2 linked regions of the Breoghania sp. L-A4 genome follow. Each later gene encodes a partner of the first gene's protein in a complex. Links are inferred from orthologs where the notes say so. Each region holds a gene or a part of one and is shown on either strand. Other genes may lie near its edges.

The links.
Region 2: the proteins of eno (region 1) and D1F64_RS13250 are in contact, whole or in part, in a solved structure (PDB 2FYM), measured with the Escherichia coli proteins. The link is inferred for Breoghania sp. L-A4 from one-to-one orthologs.

The regions. Positions count from the first base shown.
Region 1 is NZ_CP031841.1:2,506,448-2,521,922, reverse strand. What follows is about bases 12,043-15,037. They hold eno (phosphopyruvate hydratase), read right to left. Parts: upstream 14,180-15,037; coding sequence 12,905-14,179; downstream 12,043-12,904. Other genes in these bases: D1F64_RS11540 (LysE family translocator), read right to left, coding at 12,081-12,713. In the rest of the region: D1F64_RS11590 (lipid A biosynthesis acyltransferase), read left to right, coding at 1-184; D1F64_RS11585 (CoA ester lyase), read left to right, coding at 313-1,362; heat shock protein HspQ, read left to right, coding at 1,673-1,996; D1F64_RS11575 (invasion associated locus B family protein), read right to left, coding at 2,050-2,631; D1F64_RS11570 (invasion associated locus B family protein), read right to left, coding at 2,759-3,406; D1F64_RS11565 (extracellular solute-binding protein), read left to right, coding at 3,659-5,566; D1F64_RS11560 (class I adenylate-forming enzyme family protein), read left to right, coding at 5,587-7,293; D1F64_RS11555 (hypothetical protein), read left to right, coding at 7,881-9,086; D1F64_RS11550 (DsbA family oxidoreductase), read left to right, coding at 9,251-9,904; D1F64_RS11545 (hypothetical protein), read left to right, coding at 10,440-11,873. UniProt on the Escherichia coli protein: Catalyzes the reversible conversion of 2-phosphoglycerate (2-PG) into phosphoenolpyruvate (PEP). It is essential for the degradation of carbohydrates via glycolysis.
Region 2 is NZ_CP031841.1:2,923,267-2,928,180, reverse strand. What follows is about bases 1,613-4,914. They hold D1F64_RS13250 (ribonuclease E/G), read right to left. Parts: upstream 4,534-4,914; coding sequence 1,813-4,533; downstream 1,613-1,812. Outside these bases: D1F64_RS13260 (GNAT family N-acetyltransferase), read left to right, coding at 1-373. UniProt on the Escherichia coli protein: Endoribonuclease that plays a central role in RNA processing and decay. Required for the maturation of 5S and 16S rRNAs and the majority of tRNAs. Also involved in the degradation of most mRNAs.

The sequences.
Region 1 (15,475 bases):
CCGCGAAGGCGGCGTCCATTTCCGCTTCGCGGGCGAAATCGTGGAGATTCCGCGCGACGGCGACCGGCGCGAGGACATAGCAGCGGGCACCGCGATGGTGCATGGCGTGTTCGAGCGCTGGATCCGCGAGTACCCCGCGCAGTGGATGTGGATCCACCGCAAGTGGGCCAACGGCGCGGCGTGACGGTCCGTCCGCGCGCACGCGTCGGCCGCCGCTTCGCCTTCCGGCTGATTGTGCAGAGCAAAAAAACCGCTATTCTTGTGCCCAGACGCCACGCCCGCCATCGCCCTGAAACGTGAAACGGATCCAGCATGACCAAGAGCCCGCGCAGCTTCTATCAGCCCCTGGCCATCGGCGCGCCCGCGCCGCTGCGCGAGTTGCCGGTGCAACTGGAACGGATGATCCACTTCGTGCCGCCGCAGATCGAGAAGATGCGCGGCAAGGTGGCCGGACTGATCGGCAAGGTCGACGTGGTGCTGGGCAATCTCGAGGACGCCATTCCCGCCGACGAGAAGGACGCCGCGCGGCAGGGTTTCATCCAGATGGCGCGCGACAATGATTTCGGCGACACCGGGCTGTGGGCCCGCGTCAACTGCCTCAACTCGCCATGGCTGCTCGACGACATCCTGGAGATCGTGCCGGCGGTGGGACACAAGCTCGACGTGATCATGCTGCCGAAGGTGGAAGGCGCCTGGGACATCCACTATCTCGACCAGTTGCTCGCGCAACTGGAAGCGCGGCACGGAATCGAAAAACCGATCCTCATCCACGCGATCCTGGAGACCGCGGAAGGCGTGAAGAACGTCGCCGACATCGCGCTCGCCTCGCCGCGCATGCACGGCATGAGCCTTGGCCCCGCGGATCTGGCGGCCTCGCGCGGCATGAAGACGACGCGGGTCGGCGGCGGCCACCCGGACTACGGCGTGCTGGCGGACCCCGGCGCGGATGCACATGCGGCACGCGCCTTCTATCAGCAGGACCTGTGGCACTACACGGTGGCCAAGATGGTCGACGCCTGCATGAGCGCCGGAATCAAGCCGTTTTACGGCCCGTTCGGGGACTTTTCGGACCTCGCGGCCTGCGAATCCCAGTTTCGTAACGCTTTCCTCATGGGATGTGTGGGAGCATGGTCGCTGCATCCGACCCAGATCGACATCGCCAAGCGCGTGTTCAGCCCGGATCCGGATGAAGTGGCGTTTGCCGCGAAAATCATCAAGGCGATGCCCGACGGAACGGGGGCCGTGATGATCGACGGCAAGATGCAGGACGACGCCACCTGGAAGCAGGCCAAGGTGATCGTCGACCTGGCGAAGATCGTTGCCGCCAAGGACAGCGATTTCGCCGAGCGCTACGCGCTCTAGGGCGCGTCAGCGGCCACGGCGCGCGCGTCCGAGGTCGCAATGCCTGGCTTGACAGTGTAGAATGCCCATGCTTGTAGGGCCGCCTGCGCGGTCGCGCGCCGGACGCTCCGGCGCAGCACCGAAGACCACGCCCCGGTGACGCCGTGACCTTCGACGGCGTCATAAGCCATCGCGGCGCACGGCCCGCGTCGGCCCCGAGACAGGCAGCACCGCACCCGACAATCCTGCGGCCGCAGGATGGGCACAAGAACAGGACGCCGGACAAGGCGGCCGCCGAACCGTTTGGAGCACCGAGAACACAATGCAAAAGATCCGGGCCGCCAAATACAGGATCGGACAAGTCGTCCGCCACCGGGTCTATCCGTTCCGTGGCGTGGTTTTCGACGTGGATCCGGCCTACGACAACACCGACGAGTGGTACCAGTCGATCCCCGAGGATATCCGTCCGCGCAAGGATCAGCCGTTCTACCATTTGCTCGCCGAAAACGACGAGAGCGAATACATCGCCTACGTGTCGGAGCAGAATCTGGTCGAGGACGAGACCGGCGAGCCGGTGCGCCATCCTCAGATCGAGGAGTTGTTCGACACCTCCGAGGACGGCAACTACCACGCCCGCAACGTCGAACTGCACTGATCCCGAAAATGGGCGCGCCGCGCGCCTGAGCGCGCGACGCCTGTTGCCGCGCTCTACTGCTGCGCGTCGGCCGGAGTTTCCGGTGCCCCGTCGATGACGCCCGCGAATCCGGCGAGCGGAAACGTCAGCGTGGCCGGCTTGGACGCGGCGTCCATCAGACCCACGCGCATCGTCTCGCCGCGCCGCATGCGTCCGAGCGCCGGAGCATCCAGCAACTCATCGGCGAAGCACCGGTCCGCCAGGCAGATCCGGTAGGCGAGCTTCTGCGGGACCGCATCGTCAATCTGCACGACGAGACCCGGTTGCAGCAGCATCCGGTTGGGCACCGCCACCAGAAGCCGGGGCTCCGGCCGTCCGGTCACCGTTTCCACAGCCACCGAGGCCGACAGCCGGCCCTGATCGTCATAGAGCACCTGCGACGTCATGCAGGTCTGCTTGCCGGTGGCGTCCGGCGGGCTGCACTGTTTCGTCCAGGGTGACTTTTCCGGCTCCACCGGCGCTTCGCTGCCCGCGGCCAGCGCCGCGCCGGACGCGACAGCGCCAAGCACACCACCGGCCAGCATCATGCCCAGCATCCGGGCGGCCTTGCCGCCCGCACGCACCGGTATGGCGGTCGAAAGGGTCATCTTCTGCATCTGTCTCTCCTGGGACACGGCGAAACGCGAACGCGCGCTCCGCGGTTCAGAATTCCGCGCCGGAAACGAAAACGCCGCAGGGTCCGGGACCCCGCGGCGCCTTCGGATCGCGATTGCCGGCGCTTAATTAGTTCGCGGGCTCGGACTGCTTCTTCTGCTGTTCGATCAGCTTCTGACGGGCTTCCTCGGCGCGCTTCTGCAGCTCCGCCTGCAAGGCTTCCTGCTTCTGAGCCATCGCCTTGGGATCGACCGCCTCGCCGTCATAGATCTTGGTGAAGCCGATCAGCGTCAGATCGAAAGCGACGGCCTTGGCCTGCTGGTTCAGCGTGGTCAGCACCAGCTTGCCGCCGGCCTTCATGCCATCGATGAATTCCTTGGTGATCACCAGTTCGGCGTAGCAGGCGTTGGGGAAGCAGATGCCGTATTTGGCCTGCTCCTGCTTGCCGGCGTCGACCTGCACGCGCAAGCCCGGCTGGATCAGCATGCCCGGCGGCACCGCGACCAGCAGCGTCTTGCGGTCCTCGCCTTCGATCTCGCGAATCGCCACGGAGGCGAGAAACTGGCCCGTGTCCGTACGCAGTTCCTGGGTTACGAGGCACATGACCTTCTTGGTCTGCGGGACTTCGTTGCAGACCTTCACCCAAGCGGATTCCTCGGAGCCGGCGGCGGGGGTCTCCGGCGTCTGCGCAGCCGCCATACCCATGGTCGCGGCGGTAGCCATCGCCACAAGCGCGCTGCGCGCCATCGCTCCAACCCGGTTAATACTCTTGGCCATACATCAACGTCCTTGCTCAAATCCCCACCGGCGCTCAGCGGGGTCCACTATCCCTGCATCCCGCCACACGCATCCTCAATGCACTGCATCGGGGGAAATTGCGGCGAGACGGTGACACGACTCCCGCGCATGAATAGCCCGGCATCACATATATTTCCAGCGGTTCTGAAAAAGTACGCACGCCAAAGGAGGCGCCGATTGTGCTAGTGTCGGGATTGGAATCATTCGTTTCTTAACCAATCCGACTGCCCCATGGACCGCTGGCGCGCCCGCATGACCGTCACCCCGACCCCCGATCGTCCCCTGTCCGCCGGCTCGTCCCGGCGCGCCGCAAGCCTGACGGGTCTGCGCGCCCTGGCTGTCGTGTGCGCGCTGGCGCTCGGGGCCCAGGTGGCCGCGGCCGCGCCGCAGCACGGCATCGCCATGCATGGCAAGCCGGCGCTGGAGGCCGGGTTCACCCACCTGCCTTACGCGAATCCCGAGGCGCCGAAAGGCGGCCGGATCACCTACGGCGTCCAGGGCAGTTTCGACAGCACCAACCCCTTTATCGTCAAGGGCGTCGCCGCGCGCGGGCTGTGGGACTTCGAATATGGCAACAACGTCTACGAGAGCCTGCTGACGCGCAATCGCGACGAGGCCTTCTCGCTCTACGGCCTGATCGCGGAAAGCGTCGAGGTGCCGGACGACCGTTCGTGGGTCGAGTTCCGCCTGCGGCCCGAAGCGCGGTTTTCCGACGGCACGCCGATCACCGCCGACGACGTGATCTTTTCGGTGGAGCTGCTGCGCGAGCACGGGCGGCCGCACTACCGCTCCTGGTACAAGAAGGTCGAGCGGCTCGAGAGCCCTGATGCGCATACGGTGCGTTTCGTGTTCAAGGACGGGACCGACCGCGAGCTTCCGCTGCTGATCGGCCTGGCGCCGATCCTGCCGAAACACGCGACCGATCCGGAAACCTTCGAGCGCTCGAACCTGGACACGCCGCTGGGATCGGGTCCCTACACGGTCGCGGCGCTGGACCCGGGCGGCCACATCGTGCTCACGCGCGACGAGAACTATTGGGGCAAGGATCTGGCCGTGAAGGCCGGGCACGACAATTTCGATGAGATCCGCATCGACTATTACCGCGACCACAACTCGCTGTTCGAGGCCTTCAAGAAGGGCCTTGTGCATCTGATGGTGGAAAAGGATCCCGCGCGCTGGGCGCAAGCGTATGATTTCCCCGCGGTCACGGACGGCCGCGTGGTGCGCGACACGCTGGAGAACGCCATGCCGCAGGGCATGCTGGGCATGGTGTACAACACCCGCCGGCCGGTGTTCTCCGATCCGCTGGTGCGTCAGGCGCTGCAGCATCTGCTGGATTTCGAGTGGCTGAACCAGAATCTGTATTTCGGCCTCTACGAGCGCACCCACGGCTATTTCGACGGCTCGTTCCTCTCCTCCATCGGCCGGCCGGCGAGCGCCGAGGAACAGGCGCTGCTGGCGCCCTTCCCCGGCGCCGTGCGGCCCGACGTCATGCAGGGCGCCTGGCGGGCGCCCACGTCGGATGGCAGCGGCAGCGACCGCGGCGCGCTGCGCGCCGCGGTGACGCTGCTCAAGCAGGCCGGATACGCCATCGACGGCGGCGTGATGACCCAGACATCGAGCACAGCGCCGCTGACCTTCGAGATCCTGACGAAGAACAAGGACGAGGAGCGGCTGGCGCTGGCGTTTGAGCGGACGCTGGCGCGCATCGGCATCGCGGTGACCATCCGTACGGTCGATTCCGCGCAGTACGAGCGCCGCCGCATCGCCTACGACTACGACATGACCTTCAACTACTGGCCGGTATCGCTGTCACCTGGCAACGAACAGTCTTTCCGCTGGAGCTCGGCCAGCGCGGAGCAGGACGGAACATTCAATTTCGCCGGCGCCCACGAGCCGGCGATCGACGCGATGATCGACGCCATGCTGGCCGCGCGCACCGAGGAACAGTTCACCGCCGCGGTGCGCGCCTTCGACCGGGTGCTGATTTCCGGCTTCTACGTGGTGCCCTTGTTCCATCTGCCGGCCGAATGGGTCGCGCGCTGGGCGAACATCGTTCACCCCGACGCCGCGCCGCTGACCGGCTACCGTCTCGACACGTGGTGGTCCGCCGCCTCGGAAGCGACACCGACGCAATGACAGATGACGGATCGCCCCCCATGTCCGCGCAAAAAACATCCGGCTACAACAAGCCCCCGCTCAAGGATGACGACCGCATGATCCTTTCGCCCGCCGAGACCATCAAGCGGAATCAGGCCTCCGGCGTGTGGGGCCGGGTGACGCTGGACGCATTGTTCAGAAAGACGGCGCAGAACCATCCCGACCGCATCGCGCTTGCCGATGCGCCCAATCGCGAACGCTGGACCTCAGGGGCGCCGCGCACGCTGAGCTATGCGGAAGCCGACGTCGAGGTGTCGCGGCTGGCGGGACTGTTCAAGGCGCTGGGACTGACGCCGGACACTGTCATCGGCGTGCAGTTGCCCAACACCACGGACGCGGTGCTGATCATGCTGGCGGCGTTGCGCGCCGGCCTCATCGCAACCCCGGTGCCGCTGGTGTGGCGCGGGCGTGAAATCGCCGAGGCCCTGAGCACCAGCGGCGCCAAGGCCGTCATCACCATCGACCGGCTGGAATCGGGCACTTACGCGGCGTGGATGCGCGAGGCGGCGGTGGACGTCTTCGGGTTGCGCTATGTCTTCGGCATCGGCAACGATCTGCCAGATGGACTGCTGGACCTCAACGCCGTGATGAAAGAAGTCGGCAACGAGGTGCCGCCGGCGGAGGTGACGCGCTCGGTGAACGCCGCCGACCATCTGGCGACGCTGACCTGGACGATGGGGCCCAGCGGCGCGCTGATGCCCGTGCCGCGCTCGCACAATCACTGGATTTCCGCCGGCCTGATGCCGATGCTGGAGGGGCGTATCGCCGACGGCGCGTCGATCCTGCTGCCCTATGCGCTGAGCGGACTGGCCGGCATCGGCTGCGGCATCGCGCCGTGGCTGCTGTGCGGCGGCACGCTGCACCTGCACCATCCCGAGGACGTGCAGCAGATCGCCCGCCACGCGCGCTCCTGCGAAGCCGATGTTATTGTGGTGCCGGGACAATTGGCGCCACTGGTCGACACGCTGCTCAAGAAGCAGGATCCGCCGCGGACCATCGTCGCCGTGTGGCACGCGGGCGCGGACAACAGCGTCCAGCCGCCCCATGTCAACGCCATCGTCGACGTGACGCTGATCGACGAGATGGCGCAGGTGGCCCGGCTGCGCGGCGAAACCGGCCCCTCCCGCGCCCTGCCCTCCGGCCCGGTGGGCGCCCCCTCCGGCGTCGCCGATGTGCCGGTTCTGCTGGAAATTCATGTCGAATCGGAAGGCACCTCCGCCGCGCCGCTGCATGTGCGCGGGCCCATGGTGCCCGAGCGCGCCTGGCCCGGCTCGGCGACGGCCGACTGGCCCGACGCCGCAAACGGCTATCTGCGGACCCGGCTGGTGGGCGTCCGCGACAAGGGCGTGATCAAGAATGTCGACGCCAATCCGTTCCTCGACAATGCGGCGCTGATCGGCGGCATCGGAGTGGAGCTGAATGCGCTTGACCAGCTTTATGCGAAATTCGAAGGCGCCAGCGATGCGGCCGCCTTCCTGGTGAGCGAACCGACGCTGGGCACCCGGCTCTGCGCCGCCATCGTCGCCAAGCCCGGCGCCTCCGTCGACGAAGCCGCGTTCATGGCGTATCTCGACGCGATGAAGATCGGCATGCAATCGCGGCCGCACGGACTGTTCCCCGCGTCCTCGATCCCCCGCAATGACGCGGGCATCGTCAATCGCAAGGCGCTGGAAACGCTGGCGTCGGAATACAAGGCGACCGGCTAGAGCGTTTCCTTGTTAAATGGAATCAATTCTGTTGGTCCAAACCGGTTCGATCCGCGAGGAAACGGGCGAACGGCGTAGCCGATGCTACGGCGGAGGCCGTTGACGCGGCGGACGGCCGGTTTCGACCAACCCTTTGGGCGGGATGAATTTTCCCGATTATCGGCGAGGCCCGTCTCGGCCATATCCGCGATATGCCCTTCGCCAATCCTCGTGATCCTCGACAAAATTCATCTCCGCAGAATGGTTCCATTTAGCAAGGAAACGCTCTAGGCGCACACCCCTCGACTTTGATCGCATCGCTTTTCGCAATGTGTGCCGCAGGGTCATCGTGCGACCTGCTGCGCCGGAGGAAGCGGACGTTTTCGAACGTCTCCTGTTTGACATCGGCGTCCCGTATTCACGGCCACCGAAACCGCCGTTCCACCGGCCGACCACTACAGTTTTATCGTTTTTGTTAGCACCGCCTTAATGCCATTGTGTCAAAACCATCGGCAACATTACGTACAGGCCTATTTTCGATGTCGCTTGATGGTCCCGTCATAGCCATTCGAATGCCCGGTGGATGCGATTCCGAATTCTGGGAACAGATGGAAGCGCTCCACACGAACCTGCTCGCGCTGGACTCGCCGGGAAAGCTGCCTTCGATCCTCAAAAGCGTCGCGACGCCCACCGCCGTCATCGTCGACGGCAAGGGCGCCGACCTCGACCTGTTCGTGAAGTGGATCCAGGCGGTCGAGCAATGCCTTGCCGGCCGCCATGTTCCCCTGATCTGCCTGGCCAGCACGGCGTTCAAGAAGCCCGTCGCCATCCGGCCCGACGCCATCCTGACCCATCCGGTGCCCGCACAGACCGTCGTCGCGCACACGCGCGCGATGAACCGGCTGATCACCAAACGGATGGAAGCCGACGTGCGCACCGCGACGCTGCAGTCGCTCGAGATCGCGCTTCCCAAACCTAACATGCCCGTGTCGGGCGGCTCGCCGTCAAACGGTCCGGCGCTGCTGGTGGTGGGCACGCGGGGGCACTTTTCCCAGATCGAATCCGTGCTTGGCGCGAAGATCAGCTTCGTCGGCGCGATGACCGCCGACATGGCCAACCTGTATCTCACCTGGCGCAATTTCGACGCCGTGATCCTGGACCAGGAAAACGCCGAGGCGATCGACACGCTTCTGCTGCTGCGCGCCAACCCGATCTATCACGACCTGCCGATCATCCTGCTGACCGAGGGGCTGGACGCCGACACCACGCGCATGGCGTACAAGGCGCGCGCCAACGACGTGATGACGCTGCGCTCCACGCGCGCCGACCTGTTCCTCAGGCTGACGATCGGCATCCGGACGCGGCGGCTCGACCGCTCCATCCAGGAGACGCTGCTGGCCTGCCAGGACGCGATCGACGACCCCTCGGGCGACGGCGTCATTTCGTCGGACCACTTCAAGTGCTACCTGAGCCACGCCAAGAAGACGGCGCATCTGAACTGCAAGCCGCTGACGGTGACGCGGCTGCTGATCCAGACCCACGACGGGGAGAACGACGGCGTGCCGGCCAAGGCGCTGGAGCGTCCCGCCCTGCGGCTGCTGCGGCGGCTGTGCCGGGTGGAGGATCTCGTCGGTCTCGTCGGCGACGCCGGCGTCATTGCCGTGTTCCCGACCACGGATGAGGCCGGCGCGCACCTGGCGATCCGCCGCATCCGTTCGGTGATGCGCAACACGCCGGTGACGCTCGATCTCGGCAAGAAGCCGATCAAGCTGGACGCGATCGCCAAGATCGCCAGCGTCAATTCCGCCGCCTGACGGCGGCCCGCGACTCCCGTCCCCATCCGCCGCCGCATCCGCGTCAACACGGCTTCGTGTCCGCGGCGGATTTTGTCCCAACCCGCTTTTGCCCTACATGTGTGCCATGGCGGCCAGGGGCCGGATCGCGCGCCGCCTCTCGTCCACGCAACGGAGACATCGCAATGACCAGGCAGACAATCACCGTGGATGTTGTGTCCGATGTCATGTGTCCGTGGTGCTATATCGGCAAACGGCGGCTTGAGAAGGCCATCGGCCTGATCAACGATCTCGACGTCACCGTGCACTGGCGGCCATTCCAGCTCGACCCGACCCTGCCGCGCGAGGGCAAGGACCGGGAGACCTATCTGAACGAGAAATTCGGCGGGCCGGAGCGCGCGGCGGGCATCTATTCCAACATCCGCCAGGCGGGAGAGACGGAAGACCTCGATTTTCAATTCGACAAGATCGAGGTCTCGCCCAACACGCTGGACTGCCACCGGCTGATCCGCTGGGCCAAGACGCCCGAGACGCAGGAGGCCGTGGTCGAGCGGCTGTTCAAGGCCTATTTCATCGACGGAGAGAACCTGTCGGACGACGAGGTCCTGGTCAGGATCGCGCAGGAAGCCGGCATGGACGGAGAGCGGGTGCGCGAGTCGCTGCGCCAGGAGGCCGACATGGTGGCGACCCGGTCGGAGATCCAGCAGGCGCAGCAGATCGGCGTCACGGGCGTGCCCTGCTTCATCATCGACAACAAATACGCGGTGATGGGCGCGGAGGCCGCCAGCACGCTGGCCGACGCCATCCGCCAGGCCGCGAACGAGCGCGCCGGCTCCTGAGCGCGACCGCGGCCGCCCAATCGGGTCACGCCGCCGCGCTGTCCCACCTATTTCGCGCCGGCGGGCGGATCGGGGCACGATTCGCTCAGGCCGCGCGCCTGTGCGCCGGGATGCATCGGCGGCGCGGGCAAACGCGGCGCGGGTCACTGATCCGACAGCGTTTTTCGCCGCGCCGCATGCGCGATAGGCAAAATTCACAATCAAATTCAGTGAATTGTGCGCGGTATTCCGCCCTCGTCAACGTTCAGCTCCCTTGCCATAGGTTAATTTTTTGTTAATCTCATTCCCGAGATACAGTCCATGCTTTCCGTGGCGGGAGAGCGAGTGTGCGTATCGTTACCGACATGAAAACCATACCGGCAGTTTGCCGCCGGATCGCGCGCCGCGCTCCGATACACTCCCAGGCGCGCGACACGGTTGGCGGTGAGATGCGCCTGAGAAGTGTTTCCGGAACCCGGAACGGAAACACGGTTCGAATTTTCCGCGACAACGCGGAAGCCGCAACGGGATCAGGTAACGAAGTGAGGCCATTGTGATGCGTCTATTCTCCAAATCCGCTTCTTCGAGCGATGCCGACTCGGAAAAGGCAGCGGCCGAATACGCCTTGTCGAACGGCGAGTACGCCGACGACGCGCACGACGACGGCGCCGTGCATCACGAAGAGCCGATCGAGCAGCTGACCCCCTACATGCGCCGTTCCAAGGAGCGCCAGCGCAAGCTGGACACGCTGATGGCGCGTGTCAGCGAGCTGGGCAACACCTTCGAGCAGCTCAGCGCGCTCTCGGCCCAGTCGGAAAACAACGTCAACTCGCTGTCGGAATTCATTTCGATGTCGAAGGTCGACGTCGAGACCCAGATCAATCTGGAGAGCGAAAACGCCAACCTCTCGAGCCAGCTGTTCAGTCTCAAGCACGAGAACGAAAAGCTGGCGAGCAAGGCGAGCGACGCCGAAGCCACAGCCCACGCCCTGCGTCACCGCATCGGCGAGACGCGCACGGCGCTGGAGACGGCGCGCAGCGAGATCATCAGCCTGCGCGACACCAACCGCAAGGTGACCGAGCAGTACAACCACGAGTGCGAGACCCTCAACCACGAGCGCACGAAATACGCCGCCATCTACGAAGAGCACGAGGCCCTGAAGTCCAAGGCGCGCATTCTGGAAGGCCGTGTGGAAAGCCTCAACGGCGACTTCGAGGCGTTTGCCAAGCGCGAATTCGAGCTCGAGCGCAAGCTCAGCGAGACCAGCGGCTTGCTTGACAAGGAAGTCAAGAAAAACAAGCACATGGCCAACGAACTTGAGGCCGTGAAACGCGATCTGACCGAGGTGCGCAACGAAAACATCGACTACCGCTCGCAGCTGGATATCGCCACCGAGGAGCTGGAGTTCCAGAAGAACCAGGGCGAGGACGAGCAGCGCAAGCACGACGACCAGATCTACTCGCTGAACTCGGAAATCGAGAACCTGAGTTCGCAGAAGCGGGTCAGCGACCAGACGCTGCAGGAGGTGCTTCGCGAGGACAAGAAGCTGCGCGAGCGCAACCGCGATCTCGATGCGCGGCTGCATGAGATCCAGCATCTGCTGGACGCGCTGCAGAAGAGCCACGAGAGCGACCGGCTGGAGCTTCAGGCCTCCAATTCCAAGCTGCGCGATCTCAACATGCGCTACAACTCCACATTGTCGGAGCTGAAGCACGAGACGCTGCAGAACAAGCGCTATATGGAGACCAACGAAGAGACGATCGCGGAAAACAAGAAGCTGCGCAAATACAAGATCATGCACGAGGCGTCCCAGGCCCAGGTCGAGGAACTCAAGGCCCAGTTGCGCAGCTACCAGACGATCATCGAGGAAAACAGCCAGTCGATCACCCGCGCGCCGCGCGCCGCCGCTCCCGAGCCCGCCGCGGAACCGGCGGCCAGCCCGGTGTCGGAGACGTCCGAGGACAAGCCGGACGCGTCCAAGCTGCACTGATCGCGCAACACCCGGGATCTCCGGTTTGGAGAGATATCAGGCCGCCGTTCCATCGGGACGGCGGCTTTTTTGCGTGTCGGGGGCCTCTGCCGCCCGCGTCACGCATGCAGCGCCACGCGATTGGCGGTGGAGACGCGGCGCCAGTCGGATACGTGCCGGGACGAAGAGCGCGAACCCGGTCCCTGCTCAACGCGTGACGGATCCGCGCTACCGCGTCGCCGCCATGACGACGCTGCCGCCGAGCATGCAGGCGCCGCCGGTGTATCCGATCCGCTTGTGCGCCGCCGGGCTATGAAACATCCGCCGGGCGCGCGTGGCGATCAGCGCGTAAAATCCGAGAAAGACAACCACCACGGCGGAGGATGTGGCGGTCATGATTGCGACCTGGAGGGCGATGCTGCGTTCGAGATCGACGAACTGCGCCAGAAAGGCCAGATAGAACATGATCGCCTTGGGATTGAGAACCGCGGTGACCGCCCCCGCCCAGAAGCTCATCCAGGAAGACGGCGTGAACGGCTCCGGCGCGCTTCCAGTCACGACGGCACCGGCGCCGTTCCTTGCATCGAGAATCTGGCGGCAGCCCAGATAAGCGAGGTAGAGAACGCCGGCCCATTTCACCACCTGGAACAGCAACGCCGACGCGGCGAGCACGGCGCCCACCCCGAGAAACGACAGCGCCATCAGGACAACACCGCCGAGCACATCCCCCAGAATGCACATCAAGGCGGCCGCCTTTCCCCGGACCACGGCCTGACTGACGACGAGCAACACGCTCGGACCGGGGATCAGGGTGAGGACGACGCAGGCGGCGGTGAATGCGAGCCAGGATTCAAGCGACATGACACCTCTTTCGGGAACGCCGCACGAGAGTGTGCCCCGATACGATAGGACCGCCGTCGGGGTACGGCGGCGGCCTGTTTCGGCTGGCGGATGACCGCGAATGGCCGCCTCCCGCGCTGAGATCAAATCCGGGAAAGGTGATTACCGGATATCGGCGGGGACTTGCGCCCGCACAGGCAGACGGATGGGCCTCAGCCGCGCAGGATCGAGGCGCCGGCGTAGCGCGCCTGAGGGCCGAGGTCCTGCTCGATGCGGATGAGCTGGTTGTATTTCGCCAGCCGGTCGGAGCGCGCGAGCGACCCGGTCTTGATCTGCCCGCAGTTGGTGGCGACCGCCAGATCGGCGATGGTGGCGTCCTCGGTCTCGCCCGAACGATGCGACATCACGGCGGTGTAGCCGGCCTTGTGCGCCGTCTCGACCGCGTCCAGGGTTTCCGTCAGCGTGCCGATCTGGTTGACCTTCACCAGGATCGAGTTGGCGACGCCCATGCCGATACCGCGGCGCAGGCGCGCGGTGTTGGTGACGAAAAGATCGTCTCCCACGAGCTGGCACCTGTCGCCGGCGATTTCCGTGAGCGCCTTCCAGCCGTCCCAGTCGTCCTCGGCCATGCCGTCCTCAACCGAGATGATCGGATAGCGCGCCACGAGATCGCCGAGATAGGCGGCCATTTCCTGGGGCGCGAGCACCTTGCCCTCACCGTCGAGATGATACTTGCCGTCCTTGAAGAATTCGGTGGAGGCCGCGTCGAGCGCCAGGAACATGTCCTCGCCCGGCTTGTAGCCCGCCGTCTCGATCGCCTTCATCACGAAGCCGATGGCGTCGTCGGTGGAAGCCAGGCCCGGCGCGAAACCGCCTTCGTCGCCCACATTGGTGTTGTGGCCGGCATCCGACAGCGCCTTTTTCAGCGTGTGGAAGACCTCCGCGCCCATGCGCACGGCGTCGGCGAGATTGGCCGCGCCCACCGGCATGATCATGAATTCCTGGAAATCGATCGGATTATCGGCATGCGCGCCGCCGTTGATGATGTTCATCATCGGCACGGGCAGCAGGCGAGCGCCGGGGCCGCCGACATAGCGGTAGAGCGGCAAGCCGCAGGCATCGGCCGCGGCCTTGGCGACCGCCATGGACACACCGAGGATCGCGTTGGCGCCGAGACGCGCCTTGTTCTCCGTGCCGTCGAGCTCGATCATCGTCTCGTCGATGAGGATCTGCTCTTCGGCATCCATGCCGCCGATGGCCTCGAAGATCTCGCCGTTGACCGCGTCAACCGCGTTCTGGACGCCCTTGCCGAGATAGCGCGGGCCACCGTCGCGCAGTTCCACAGCCTCGTGCGCGCCGGTGGAGGCGCCCGAGGGCACCGCAGCACGGCCCTTGGAGCCATCCTCCAGAAGCACATCGACCTCAACGGTCGGGTTGCCACGGCTGTCGAGAATTTCACGGCCAACGATATCGATGATGGCGGTCATGGGCTCTCCTTGCGTCGGCGGACGTCTGTGAGTTGGATACTGGGTGCCTTCTAGAGCGTTTTCCCGCGCGATGAAATCATCGGGTGCAAAGAATTCACATCCAGGGACGGCAAATCGCGTCAGATGCCCTGCGGCGGCTTTCCGACGCTGACATAGGACAGACCGGCGCCCGTCACATCGGCGGGTTCATAGATGTTACGCAGGTCCACCAGGACCGTGCCGCGCATGGCGCCGGCCAGCCGCTTGATATCCAGCCCGCGATAGACATTCCATTCGGTCAGCACCACGACCGCGTCCGCGCCATCGGCCACATCGTAAGGATGGTCGCGCCACGCCGCCCGGGCAGCAGGGGCTCGGCCTGTTCGCGCGCTTCCGGGTCGTGCAGCACCACATTGACACCCGCCGCGATCAGCAGCGGCACTATCACCAGGCTTGGCGCATCGCGCACGTCGTCGGTGTTGGGCTTGAACGCGATACCGAGAACGCCGACCGTCTTGCCCTTCGGATCGGGGCCGAGAGCTGTGAGAATCCGGTCCGCCATGGCGTGCTTGCGCGCGTCGTTGACCGCGATCGTCGCCTCAATAAGCCGTTGCGGCGCGCCGAACTTGCGGCCCGTCGCGGCGAACGCATTGGTATCCTTCGGAAAACACGAACCACCGTAGCCCGGCCCGGCATGCAGAAACTTCGAGCCGATACGATTATCCAGCCCGATGCCGGAGGCGATCTGCTGCACGTCGCCGCCGACCTGCTCGCACAGATCCGCGATCTCGTTGATGAAGGTGATCTTCATCGCCAGGAAGGCGTTGGCGGCATATTTGGTGATCTCGGCGTTCTCCAGCGATGTGAAGACAATCGGCGTCTCGCGCAGGAAAAGCGGCCGGTACAGCGTGCGCAGAGCCTTCTCGGCGCGCGCGTCCTCAACGCCGACGACAACGCGGTCAGGCCGCATGAAGTCGTCGATCGCCGAACCTTCGCGCAGGAACTCCGGGTTGGACGCGATGGAGAACGGAACGCCGGGACGTTCGGCGGCGATGATGTCGCGCACCTTGCGGCAGGTGCCCACCACCACCGTGGATTTGATGATCACCACCGTCTCGGGCTTCATGGCGCGCGCGACCTGGCGCGCGGCCTCGAAGACGTAGCTCAGGTCCGCCTCGCCGTCGCCGCGGCGCGAGGGGGTGCCGACGGCGATGAACACCACGTCGGCGGACTGCACGGCCGCGTCGAAGCCCGTGGTGAATTTCAGGCGGCCCGCCTCGTGGTTGCGGCGGATCAAATCGTCGAGGCCCGGCTCGT
Region 2 (4,914 bases), 420 kb from region 1 along the record:
TCTGACCTTCTACGAGACCGAGAAGCCGCAGGAAATCTATGACACCACCTGGGCGCGGCTGATGACGGCGGGCGAGGACCCGTATGGCCTGTGCGCGGTGGATGCTGACGGCAGGCTCGTCGGAATCGTCCACTATCTGTTCCACCGCACCACCTGGATGATCGAGGACACCTGCTATCTGCAGGATCTCTATGCGGATCCGGCGGTGCGCGGTCAGGGCATCGGCCGCAAGCTGATCGAGGCGGTGTATGACGCCGCCGATGAGGCCGGCGCCGGTGCCGTTTACTGGACGACGCAGCATTTCAACGCAACCGCGCGTCAGCTCTACGATCGTATCGGAAAACTCACGCCCTTCATCAAATACGCGCGCTGAGGCGCGCCACAAACGCAGAGCGGACCGCAGAGATCCGCCGGGAGGACCCCATGATCCCAATGCACCCAAGGCCTTCAACTTCAACCTCGGCGAGACGGCCGACATGCTGCGCGACAGCGTGCACTCCTTCTCGCAGGACCGCATCGCGCCGCTGGCGGAAAAGATCGATCGCGACGATTGGTTCCCGCGCGAGCTGTGGCCGGAAATGGGCGCGCTCGGGCTGCACGGCATCACGGTGGAAGAGGAGTGGGGCGGGGCGGGTCTCGGCTACCTCGAGCATTGCATCGCCATGGAGGAGGTGAGCCGGGCCTCGGCGTCCATCGGGCTGTCCTATGGCGCCCATTCCAATCTGTGCGTCAACCAGATGCGGCGCTGGGGCACCGACGCGCAGAAGACCCGATATCTCGGCAAGCTGGTCTCCGGCGAGCATCTCGGCGCGCTGGCCATGTCGGAGACGGGGCAGGGTCCGACGTGGTCTCCATGAAGCTCAAGGCAGAGAAGAAGGGCGACCGCTATGTTCTCAACGGTTCCAAATTCTGGATCACCAACGGGCCGCAGGCCGACACGCTGATCGTCTACGCCAAGACGGACATGGCCGCCGGCTCGAAGGGCATCACGGCCTTCATCATCGAGAAGGCGTTTGCCGGGTTCTCCGTCGCCCAGAAGCTCGACAAGCTGGGCATGCGCGGCTCGGAAACCGGCGAGTTGGTCTTTCAAGACTGCGAGGTGCCGGAAGAAAACGTGCTCGGCGAGGTCGGCAAGGGCGTCAACGTTCTGATGTCGGGCCTCGACTACGAGCGCGCCGTCCTCGCTGCTGGCGCCATCGGCATCATGCAGGCGGCAATGGATGTGGTCATCCCGTATGTGCACGAACGCGAGCAGTTCGGCCAGCCGATCGGCACCTTCCAGCTCGTGCAGGGCAAGCTTGCCGACATGTATGTGATGATGAACGCCTCGCGCGCCTATTGCTACGCGGTCGCGCAGGCCTGCGACCGGGGCGAGACGACCCGCGAGGACGCCGCCGGCGCCATTCTGTATGCCGCGGAGAACGCCACGAAGATCGCGCTCGACGCCATCCAGCTTCTCGGCGGCAACGGCTACATCAACGAATACCCGACCGGACGCCTGCTGCGCGACGCCAAGCTCTACGAGATCGGCGCGGGCACCTCCGAAATCCGCCGCATGCTGATCGGCCGGGAACTGTTCGAGAAGACGAAGTAGGGCGGAGCGCAGAGCTGGGGCCGAAGACCCCGCCTTGGTCATGCTCAGGCTTGTCCCGAGCACCCATCTTCGCCTCGAAAAGAGGGATACTCGGCACAGGGCCGAGGACGACGCGGCACTCTTCGCCACGCTCCAACGAAAAAGGCTCCCGTACCAGTCCGGTGCGGGAGCCTTTTGTTTTCAAAGCGGTGTCAGTCTTTCTTCAGGCCAACGGCCTTTCAAAAGAATGAGCCACCACGCTGCCACCAGCCCGAGCGCTTCTTGCGCGGGGTCTTGTCCTCGGCGGCTTTCGCAGGCTTTGCGGCAGGCTCCTCGGCGACGGCCGCGGCTACGTCGGAAACCGGCTCTTCGGCTTCTTGGGGCGCTTCGGCGGTCACGGGCTCTTCCGCAGGCTCCTCGGCCGCTTCGGCCGGCATCTCAACGGCCTTTGTCTCAACAGCCGGTGTCTCGACAGCCGGTGTCTCATCGGCGGAAACGTCAACCGGCGCCTCCTCGACAGGTGCCTCGGCTGCCTCGGGTTCGTCCGCGGCGGTTTCGGCAGGCTCGGACGCAGCTTCAACGGGCTCCGGCGTTTCGCCGGTGTCGTCTGCATTGGTTCCCACAGCCGTCACGACGCCCGCTTCGCCCGGGTCGGATACGGAGTCATCGGCCTGCGCCGTCTCCGCGTTCCCCGATTCGCCGTCGGATGCCTGGGCGTCCGTGTCCTCGGAGCCGGCCTCGCTGGCGTCGCGACCCCGGCGGCCACGGCGTCCGCCGCGGCGGCCACGGCGGCGCTTCTTCGGCCGGTCGTCGTCGCCTTCCTCGTCGTCGGTGCCTTCGGCGGACGCGGCCTTCTCGGCCGGCGCCTCGTCGTCGTCAGCCTTGGAGGCATCCTTCGCGTCGGCCTGCTCGCCGGACTCGGATGCGTCACCGCCACGCCGGCGCCTGCGGCGCTTGCGCTTGCGGGTGCCATCGTCGGAAGCCGTTTCCGCCTTGACGGTTGCCTCTTCGATCTCCTCGTCGATCTCTTCCTCGATGTCGTCCTCGTCCTCGATCTCCGGCATGATGGTGTCGGGATGGACGATCGCGGCGATCGCCGGGCGCACGGCCTCGTCGCCGATGGCGGGCTCGCCGCGGTCGAGGACGAAATGCTGCGTGCCGATTTCCTCATCCGCCGAGATGGCGATGTTGAGGCCGAAGCGCATCTCCAGTTCCATCAGGTGATGGCGCTTCTGGTTGAGAATGTAGAGCGCCGCCGGCGTGTGCGTGCGCACGTTGATGTGGTGGCTGGAGTGGCGCAGGAGGTGATCCTCCAGCGCGCGCAGCACGTGCAGCGCCACCGACTCGGTGGAGCGGATCATGCCGGAGCCATGGCAGTGCGGGCAGTGTTCGGTGGAGCTTTCCAGCACGCCGGTGCGGATGCGCTGACGCGACATTTCCAGCAGGCCGAAGTGCGAGATCCGGCCAACCTGGATGCGCGCGCGGTCGGACTTCAGGCTGTCCTTCATCCGCTTCTCAACCGCGCGGTTGTTCCGGTTCTCTTCCATGTCGATGAAATCGATCACGATCAGGCCGGCGAGATCGCGCAGACGCAACTGGCGGGCGACTTCCTCGGCCGCTTCCAGGTTGGTCTGCAGCGCCGTGTCCTCGATCGAGTGCTCGCGGGTCGACTTGCCCGAGTTCACGTCGATGGCCACCAGCGCTTCGGTCTGGTTGATCACGATGTAGCCGCCTGAGCGCAGGGTGACGTCGGGCGAGAACATGGCGTCGAGCTGGGCTTCCACGCCGTGCTTGGTGAACACCGGTGTGGAGCTGCGATAGGGCTGGACGTTCTTGGCATGGCTCGGCATGAGCATGCGCATGAAATCCTTGGCCTCGCGGTAGGCGTCCTCGCCGGCGACCAGAATCTCGTCGATGTCCTTGTTGTAGAGATCGCGGATCGAGCGCTTGACCAGGCTGCCTTCCTCGTAGACCAGGCACGGCGCCACGGAGCGCAGCGTCAGTTCACGCACGTTCTCCCAAAGGCGCAGCAGATACTCGAAGTCGCGCTTGATCTCGGCCTTGGTGCGGCTGGCGCCCGCGGTGCGCAGGATGACGCCCATGCCCTCGGGCACTTCCAGCTCGTTGGCCACCGTCTTCAGGCGCTTGCGGTCGGTCACATTGGTGATCTTGCGGGAAATCCCGCCGCCGCGGCCGGTGTTCGGCATCAGCACGGAGTACCGTCCGGCGAGCGAGAGGTAGGTGGTCAGAGCCGCGCCCTTGTTGCCGCGCTCTTCCTTGACGACCTGCACCAGCAGCACCTGACGGCGCTTAATGACTTCCTGGATCTTGTAGTGACGGCGCGGCCGCGCGCGGCGCACCGGCACTTCCTCCATGGCGTCTTCGGCGCCAACGGATTCAACCAGTTCGTCGTCGTTCTTGACGTCCGCGTCGCCCTTGGCGGCCGGTTCGTCGTCGTCGTGATCGTCTTCGGGCGTATCCTCGACGTTGCCGATGTGGCCGGAGGGAGGCAGATTGTCGGACTCGGCATCGTCGTCCGAGCCCTCGTCAACATTTCCGGCGGATGCAGCGGCTTCCGCGTCTTCGGCGCTTTCGCTGACGCTGGCGTCCTTCTTGCGGCGCGACGGCCTGCTCGAGCGGGACTTGCTGCTGGCGGCTTCGTCCTCGGCGGCCTCGGCTTCTTCCTGCTCGAGCAGGGCTTTGCGGTCGGCGACCGGGATCTGATAGAAATCCGGGTGAATTTCGCTGAAGGCGAGAAAGCCGTGGCGGTTGCCGCCGTAGTCGACGAAGGCCGCCTGCAGCGACGGCTCGACGCGCGTTACCTTGGCGAGATAAATGTTTCCCCGCAGCTGTTTGCGATTGGCTGCTTCGAAATCGAATTCCTCAACGCGATTGCCGCGCACCACGACGACCCGGGTCTCCTCCGGGTGTGCGGCGTCGATAAGCATCTTGTTTGCCATTGATTGGATTCTCCACGACCGAAGCACGGAACCGGCGCAGTGTGCTGCCGATCTTGCGTTCCGCCTGCATGGTCGCTCTGACGGTGTGTCTTGTGATGAATGTCCGCGGGCGTCGCATAGACCAGGACGCAGGCGGCCAATGATGTGGCGCCTGTCGTACTCTTGAAACTTTCTGGTCCGGCGTATTCGCTCATCGCGACGCTCGATTTGACTGTGCGATAGTGATCAGGTCGGCGATTGGACCGACCGCGAAATTCTCGTGCGGTCCCGTTTCACACGGGAGCGCACGGCAGTGTCTTTGGATTTGGCAGCGTCCGACCGGTCGTCCGCGAGTGCGTGGCCGTCAGCAAGTGCGTGACCGCCAGCGACATGCCGGGGGCA